Acidithiobacillus ferrooxidans ATCC 23270: one gene and its partner. The protein of the gene in region 2 interacts with the protein of the main gene of each other region in a pairwise test. Links are inferred from orthologs where the notes say so. Each region holds a gene or a part of one and is shown on either strand. Other genes may lie near its edges. The genes, in order: AFE_RS13850 and AFE_RS10290.

Evidence for each region.
Region 1: the proteins of AFE_RS10290 (region 2) and AFE_RS13850 interact in binary tests that used the Escherichia coli proteins (3 or more experiments, as listed by UniProt). The link is inferred for Acidithiobacillus ferrooxidans ATCC 23270 from one-to-one orthologs.

What each region holds. Positions count from the first base shown.
Region 1 is NC_011761.1:2,714,914-2,718,228, forward strand. What follows is about bases 148-3,144. They hold AFE_RS13850 (PTS sugar transporter subunit IIA), read right to left. Parts: upstream 1,871-3,144; coding sequence 1,424-1,870; downstream 148-1,423. Other genes in these bases: rapZ (RNase adapter RapZ), read right to left, coding at 148-437; hprK (HPr(Ser) kinase/phosphatase), read right to left, coding at 437-1,369; hpf (ribosome hibernation-promoting factor, HPF/YfiA family), read right to left, coding at 1,877-2,218; AFE_RS13860 (RNA polymerase factor sigma-54), read right to left, coding at 2,322-3,144. Also shown: more of rapZ, read right to left, coding at 1-147; more of AFE_RS13860, read right to left, coding at 3,145-3,315. UniProt on the Escherichia coli protein: Seems to have a role in regulating nitrogen assimilation.
Region 2 is NC_011761.1:1,982,451-1,986,110, forward strand. The notes cover bases 157-3,498. They hold AFE_RS10290 (sensor histidine kinase), read right to left. Parts: upstream 3,099-3,498; coding sequence 357-3,098; downstream 157-356. Other genes in these bases: AFE_RS10285 (winged helix-turn-helix domain-containing protein), read right to left, coding at 157-353; kdpF (K(+)-transporting ATPase subunit F), read left to right, coding at 3,461-3,498. Outside these bases: more of AFE_RS10285, read right to left, coding at 1-156; more of kdpF, read left to right, coding at 3,499-3,553; potassium-transporting ATPase subunit KdpA, read left to right, coding at 3,550-3,660. UniProt on the Escherichia coli protein: Member of the two-component regulatory system KdpD/KdpE involved in the regulation of the kdp operon. KdpD may function as a membrane-associated protein kinase that phosphorylates KdpE in response to environmental signals.

The DNA of each region.
Region 1 (3,315 bases), 730 kb from region 2 along the record:
AGGCGCTTATCCGCCACATCGGCAAGGGGTTGGACCATCTCGCGTTCACGCCGCAACACCGTGAGCAGCGATTCGCCCAAGGCTGCCGCGAGGTCATCGGTGAGAGGATGACGACGGCGGGTTTCACTGAAACGGCGCAGCAACGTACCCTCATCCGCTTCCAGGAAAAGGATGCGCGGGCACAGAGCGTAACGCTGGCGCAGATCGGCCAATGCTTGTGGCAGAGCCGCGAGAAACTCGCGGTTACGCACGTCGATACTCACCGCTGCGAGCATGGAACTGGCGTCCCGCCGCGCCAGTTGGGCTCCGAAATCCACCAGCAAGGTGGCCGGCAGATTATCGACGCAATAATAGCCCTGATCCTCCAGGGCCTGCAGAACCGTGGATTTTCCAGAGCCGGACAGGCCGCTGACAATGATAAAGTCCCGCTCCGCCATCATTCTTCTCCGACATTCTGCAGTACCTGCGCCTCGAAGTCCGCCAGCATATCGCCGCCGGACTCCTTCACGTACTGGCTGCGTGCTGCCGCTTCCACCAGCACCGCCAGATTGCGCACCGCAGAAACCGGCAGGCACAAACGCGGCAACCGAATTCCAAGAATATCCAGGTGATCCACCTTACCCTGCAGCCGATCGATATTCGCCATTTCCGTATCGCTCATATCCCGGATTTCGACAACCAGCCGAATCCGTTTGGAGCGCACAATGGCGGCGGCACCGAAGAATTCACGAATATTGACAATGCCCAAACCGCGCACTTCCAGGAAATTCTGCAGCGCCGCCGGACAGTGCCCCGTCAGGATATTCGGGGCTTCTCGGATACAAAGCACGCTATCGTCGGCCACCAGGCGATGGCCACGGCTCACCAGCTCCAGCGCCAACTCGCTCTTGCCAATTCCCACCTCGCCCTGCAAGAGCAGTCCGACCCCGAGCACATCGACCAGCACTCCGTGCACCTGCTGGCGGGCCGCCAGCTCCCGATGCAGGTAGTGTTGCACCCGTGCCAGCACCCCCTTGGCGGCCGCGGGCGTCGTCATCGCCGCGATATGGCGGGCGTTCAGATCGCCATAAAAATGCTCATCCAGCGTCTGGCCCTCACAAATAATGAGCAGACGCAAATTGGGGGACAAAAACTGCTCCATAGCCTGCGGATGGGCGCGCAGATAGGCCAGCTCGCAATCCCCGGCGATCTGTACCGGGTACGGTCGGATAAAATTGAAAAACCCGACCAGTGCCGCCCCACCCGCATCGCCTTCCGCCAGCAGATCGCCGCCGAGGTAATTCTCTTCACCCGGTTGACACAGACATTGCCATTGCAGTTCGCCGCGCAGATCCTCAAAGAGCCGACGCAGGCTGATTTGTCGTTCCATATCTCCGCCTTACCTGGCACTCACGGCTGCCCGTAGTCTGATTGGTGGTACCAATTACGCAGGATTGGTCAACAAGCGAAAAAACTCTGCGGAATTCCGGGCTTTCAGCAGCCCTTCGCGCACGTCGTCCACGGCGAGGCGGGCGGCCAGCGCGGAAAGTGTCTCCAGATGTGCGGTCGCGGCCGCTTTGGGCACCACCACTGCGATAAAAAGATGCACGATGACCCCGTCCGGCGCCGAGAACGGGATACCCTGCGCCGTGCGCAACGCGGCGATGGCTGTCTGCTGCACGCCCTCTAGACGTGCATGGGGCAAAGCCACGCCGTGCCCGATACCGGTTGAACCCTGCGCCTCGCGGTTCTGCAGGGCCTCGGCAATCGTTTCGGCCGATAACCCGGTAGACCCTGCCAGGATTCCCGCCAGCGTCCGCAGCACATCACCGGCATCAGCCACGGGCGGATCCATACAAATATTTGCCGGAGCAAGAGGCAGAGTCGTCATGACGGCTCAGTCGGCTTCAACAATGGCCGCCAAACCGGCGGGTTGGTCATTACGTCGATCCTGCAGTTTTTCCTTGTAACTGCGCACCTGCGCCTCCAGCTTGTCGGCCACCAGATCTATGCCCGTGTACATATCGGCATCATGCACCTCCGCATGGAAGACGTGCCCCGGAGCATTGACCGTAATGTCCACGACGTTGCTCAGTTTTTCGTGGGGGAGGTGCTTTAGCACCACCTGAGCGTTGCTGACGTGATCGAAGTAACGGCCAAGGCGCCCGATCTTTTCATCGGCATAGTTTTTGATGGAATCCGTCAAATCCAGGTGCTGCCCGGTAATGGTAATCTGCATGGCGTTCTCCTATCCAGGTGATGATGCGCACCCGCGTCCCACGGTGCGCCCCGGCTTCAGTGTAACGCCAACGGCGCCAGCAAAAAACCCTGGCCCCACGCCCTCACAAACGACGGCGCTGGCTCGCCGGTGGGACATTGGCCGCTTCGCGGTACTTGGCCACCGTTCGCCGCGCGATCTGAATGCCCTGATCGGCCAGCACCCGGGCAATTTCCGCGTCGCTGAGGGGGTGTTGTGCGTCTTCCGCCTGCGTCATCTTGATGAGCAACGCGCGAATGGCAGTGGCCGACGCAGAGCCCCCGCTGTCGGTACCGACATGACTGGAAAAAAAATATTTGAACTCGTAGAGGCCGCGGGGTGTGATCATGTATTTCTGGTTGGTGACCCGCGACACCGTAGACTCATGCATTTCCACTGCATCGGCGATGTGACGCAGAACCATGGGCCGCATGGATTCGGGCCCGTTGGCAAAAAAATCCTTCTGCCGTTCGACAATGGCGCGCGCCACCTTCAATATGGTGTCTTGGCGGCTTTGCAGGCTTTTGATAAACCAGCGCGCTTCATTAAGCTGATCCTGGATGTATTTATGCGCCGCGTCTTTCCCGCCCGCCATGTCGGCATAGTGACGATTGATGCGTAATTTGGGCATGGCCTCGGGATTCAGATCGGTGCGCAGGCGGCTGCCGGCCCAGCGCACGATCACATCGGGGATCACATACTCGGTGCTCTCGGTGCCCACATCTTCACCGGGCTTGGGATTCAGTGCGGAAATCAGCGCCATCGCCGCACGCAATGCCGCTTCATCCACGCCCAGCACCGTGCACAGACGCGGGTAATCATGACGGCCCAAGGCTTGCAGATGGTCCTTCACAATCCGCTGGGCCAGCAACACGTGCGCGTCATCTTTTTCCACCATCTGCTTCAGCTGCAGCAGGAGGCACTCGCTGAGATTGCGCGCGCCAACACCCGGCGGGTCGAAGTCCTGCACACGGAGCAGCACGGCCAGCAGCGCATCCTCCTGCACATTCATTGTGGCGGCGAGGTCTTCCAGGCTGTCTGCGAGATAACCACGCTCATCAATGGCGTCGATGATCAAC
Region 2 (3,660 bases):
GGCTTGGTCAGATAATCGTCGGCGCCGCTATCGAGGGCCTGTACCTTGTCAGCCTCGCCTCCACGCGCAGAGATGACGATGATCAATGCCTGTTCCCCTCCGTGGTCGCGTAGACGACGGATCAATCCCTGCCCATCCCCATCCGGTAAACCAAGGTCCAGCAGAACCAAAGCGAATGGCCGACCTTCCTGGATTTGTCGTTTCTCCCAAGCCCTCCAGGCATCTTTCAGCGTGGTTTCCCAGTACAAGCGATATCCTGGTTCGCGGTCCATCGCCGCCTGCAGAAACCCGCCAATACTCGGGTCATCCTCCACCAACAGGATATCCAGATCGCCTTCGTGTATGTTGGTCACGGTTTAATCTCCGTCAGACGGCATAGGCGGCTCAGGCTCCCGAGGAACGGTAAAACAAAAAACCGCACCACGCACTGCAACCCGGTTACGCACCCAGATACGTCCGCCATGCAACTCTATGATAGCAGCACAAATGGCGAGGCCCAGTCCGCTGCCACCCAGTCCATGGGGCGGTTTGACCTGGCTGAAGCGAAGAAATATCTCCTCTTCGCGGCCGGGTGGTACGCCAAAGCCGTGGTCAATGACGCAAACAGTAATTTCCGCATCGTTCGCATAGGCTTCTAGCTCGATAGCGCGACCACTCGGGCTATATCTACAAGCATTTTCCAGCAGGTTAGTGAGCACTTGCACCATAAGTTGCGGATCCACGAGAAGTAATGGCAGGTCTTTGGAGATCCGCACCTGAAAAGGACGATCAGCGCATACGGCCTTAACCTGATCGCGTGCGGTGACCAGCAGGTCTTCCAGGGGAACCCATTCTTTTTTGATATGGAGTCGCCCGGACTGCAATGCGGCCATATGCAGAATGCGGTCCACGGTGTGTTCCATCTTTTGGGTTTGCTCACGAATATTCTCCAGGAGATCATGCTCCTCGGCCGTCAAGCCCTGCGCATTGCGCTGGAGTGTCGTCGCGGTGCCCAGTACACCAGCCAGGGGCGTCCGGAGGTCATGGGAAACGGCGCCCAAAAGCGCATTTTGTAATTGCTCGACCCGCAAACGGACATCGGCTTCCGTTCGTTGAAGAGAAGCTTGCGCCGAATCCAGAGCCACCGCGATGAGTCGCGCTACTGTTTCGAGAAAGCGCAACCAGTCGACAGGAGCCCGACGCAGGTCGAGATCCGACAGCATCATGACCCCCAGCGCACGCTCGCCGGACAGCATGGGCATAAACAGTGCCGGAATATCCGCCAGCGTGTCGGTGCTCATCCCGGCGTTCTTTTTATTCAGAAAGCTCCACCGGGCGGCAGCCCGCAGGTTGCGTTGTGGAGCTTCCAGGTCGGTGGACGCTGGAAACATCTGCAAAGGACCACCCGCGTTGTCCACCAGCGGCAGCCAGAATGCGACCGCAATACCCAGGGTCTGGTGCAACTTCTCGATACTGGCGTTCAGAATCCCCTCGACGCCACGGGCACTGCTGAGCGCCTGAACCAGTTGATAGAGGTTGCGGGCACGTCGCTCGCGGATCCGGGCCATGAGTTCCTGCTCGCGGGATCGCGCCACCAGTTGGCTGATGAGCAGGATCAGAGAGAGGATCAGTGCAAAGTAAGCAAGCGAGCCCACCGTGGTTGGCAGACCGCGATCCAACCCAAACGAGTAGTAGCTAACCACGGCGGCAATGAACGTGATGAGGGAGGGCCAGCGGCCGTACATCAGGGCGGTGCCCACCGCGCCCAGCATGTAGAGCATGAACACTCCGGCGAAACCCAGGTAAGCCCCCAGAGACCAGGCCAGACCGCTTAAGGCGAGACCTATTGTTCCGCTGATCACAAAGGCGCGATTCCGAGTGCGGCGGCGCAGGGGCGTGTCCACAATGCCAAGGTATTGTTGATTCCGCAGGCGTCGATCTTCGGGAATGGCTTTTTTAACCGGTAATGGATGGATTACCACATCGATGCCGCGCTCGCTGTTCAACAGATGGGCCGTCAAAGACCCGGGCCACCACCAAAGGAATTTGCGCAGGCCCTGGGTCTGTCCCAGTACAATCTGGGTGACGTCGCGCAGCCGCGCATAAGCCAAAACCTCCGCGCCGATATTTACTCCGGTCAGACGTGCGGTTTCCGCACCCAAACTTTCCGCAAGATGCAGGTGATTCCATATCCATGCCTGGGTCTGGGGTCTCTGCAGCAGGCCGCGTGGAGTGTCCACATGAATCACCAGCCAGTCAGCCCGTTGGGCGGTCGCCAGGTGATATGCCGCGCGCACCAGATGCTCATCTTCCGGGCGGCCACTTACGGCTACCAGCAAACGATCCCGGCTACCGCTACGTCGCCCCTCCTCCGGATTCTGTTGATGAAACTGTCGCAACTCCAGATCAACCCGGTCCGCTGCCAGTCGCAATGCCAATTGCCTCAGGGCGATGAGGTTGCCTTTACGGAAAAAATGGGTCATCGCGCGCTGACCGCGATCGCCCAGGTACACCTTACCCTCCTTCAGCCGTTGCAAAAGATCCTCGTCACTGATATCTACCAGAATCACTTCATCGGCCTGCTGAATGATCTGATCCGGCAGGGTCTCCTGAACCTGTATCCCGGTAATCTGCTGGACGACTTCGTGGACACTCTCCAGGTGCTGAACATTCACGGTGGTCGCCACGGAAAGACCCGCGTCCAGCAGTTCCTCCAGATCCTGCCAGCGCTTCTTGTGGCGAGAGCCGGGGGCGTTGCTATGGGCGAGTTCGTCCAGCAGGAGCAGTCCGGGACGACGGGCAAGGGCCGCATCCAGATCAAACTCTTCAAGCACAACGTTTTTATAAGCAAGATGCACTCGCGGTAACGTCGGCAGGGCATCGGCCAACGTTTGGGTTTCACTGCGCTGGTGGGTTTCGACGATGCCCACCAAAACGTCCACCCCCTTGGCCATCTCCTGCTGCCCGTAGCGCAACATGGCGTAGGTCTTCCCAACGCCTGGAGCGGCGCCAAAAAAAATCTTGAGGCGACCGCGCTGACGCGCCTGCTCCTCTTGTTGCACCTGTGCCAACAGGGCATCCGGATCGGGTCGCCCATCTTTGCGATCTTCAGTAGCCATCTGTTATTACCAGGTACCGGATACCACCGTCCATAACGCTCCTTGGTTGTCGCTTCTTCCCGCGTTTGAGCATAGGCCAAAGCCCGGCCATTACCAAGCGGGTCAACGCCACCATTATCTGCAATGGGTATGGTTTACCCAGAAAATATACCATTTATATAGAATTTATAGATGATTTATATGGAATTTATAGATGCCATCTTGCTAGGCTTTCACGCGGGTATATTATGATTGCGTGCGGGATGTTGGCCCGTGCTCACGCAGGAGGTTGGCATGGAATTTGTATACTTTTTTATTGTTGTCGGTTTTTTCCTGGCCTCCATAGGGGTTGTTGAGCTATTGGATCGCCTGAGGAGTATAAAATGAACGCTTTTGTGTGGATAGGCCTCGGATTGGGCGCCATGCTCTTCATCTATCTTTTGGTATTCCTGATTAATCCGGAGCGCTTTCTATGATATCCACCATCATACTGACAGCCGTGGTTTTATTCTTGACCATTCTGCTGGCCTTGCCTCTGGGACGCTATATGCATCGAGTCTATGCGGGCGATCGATTCTGGGCG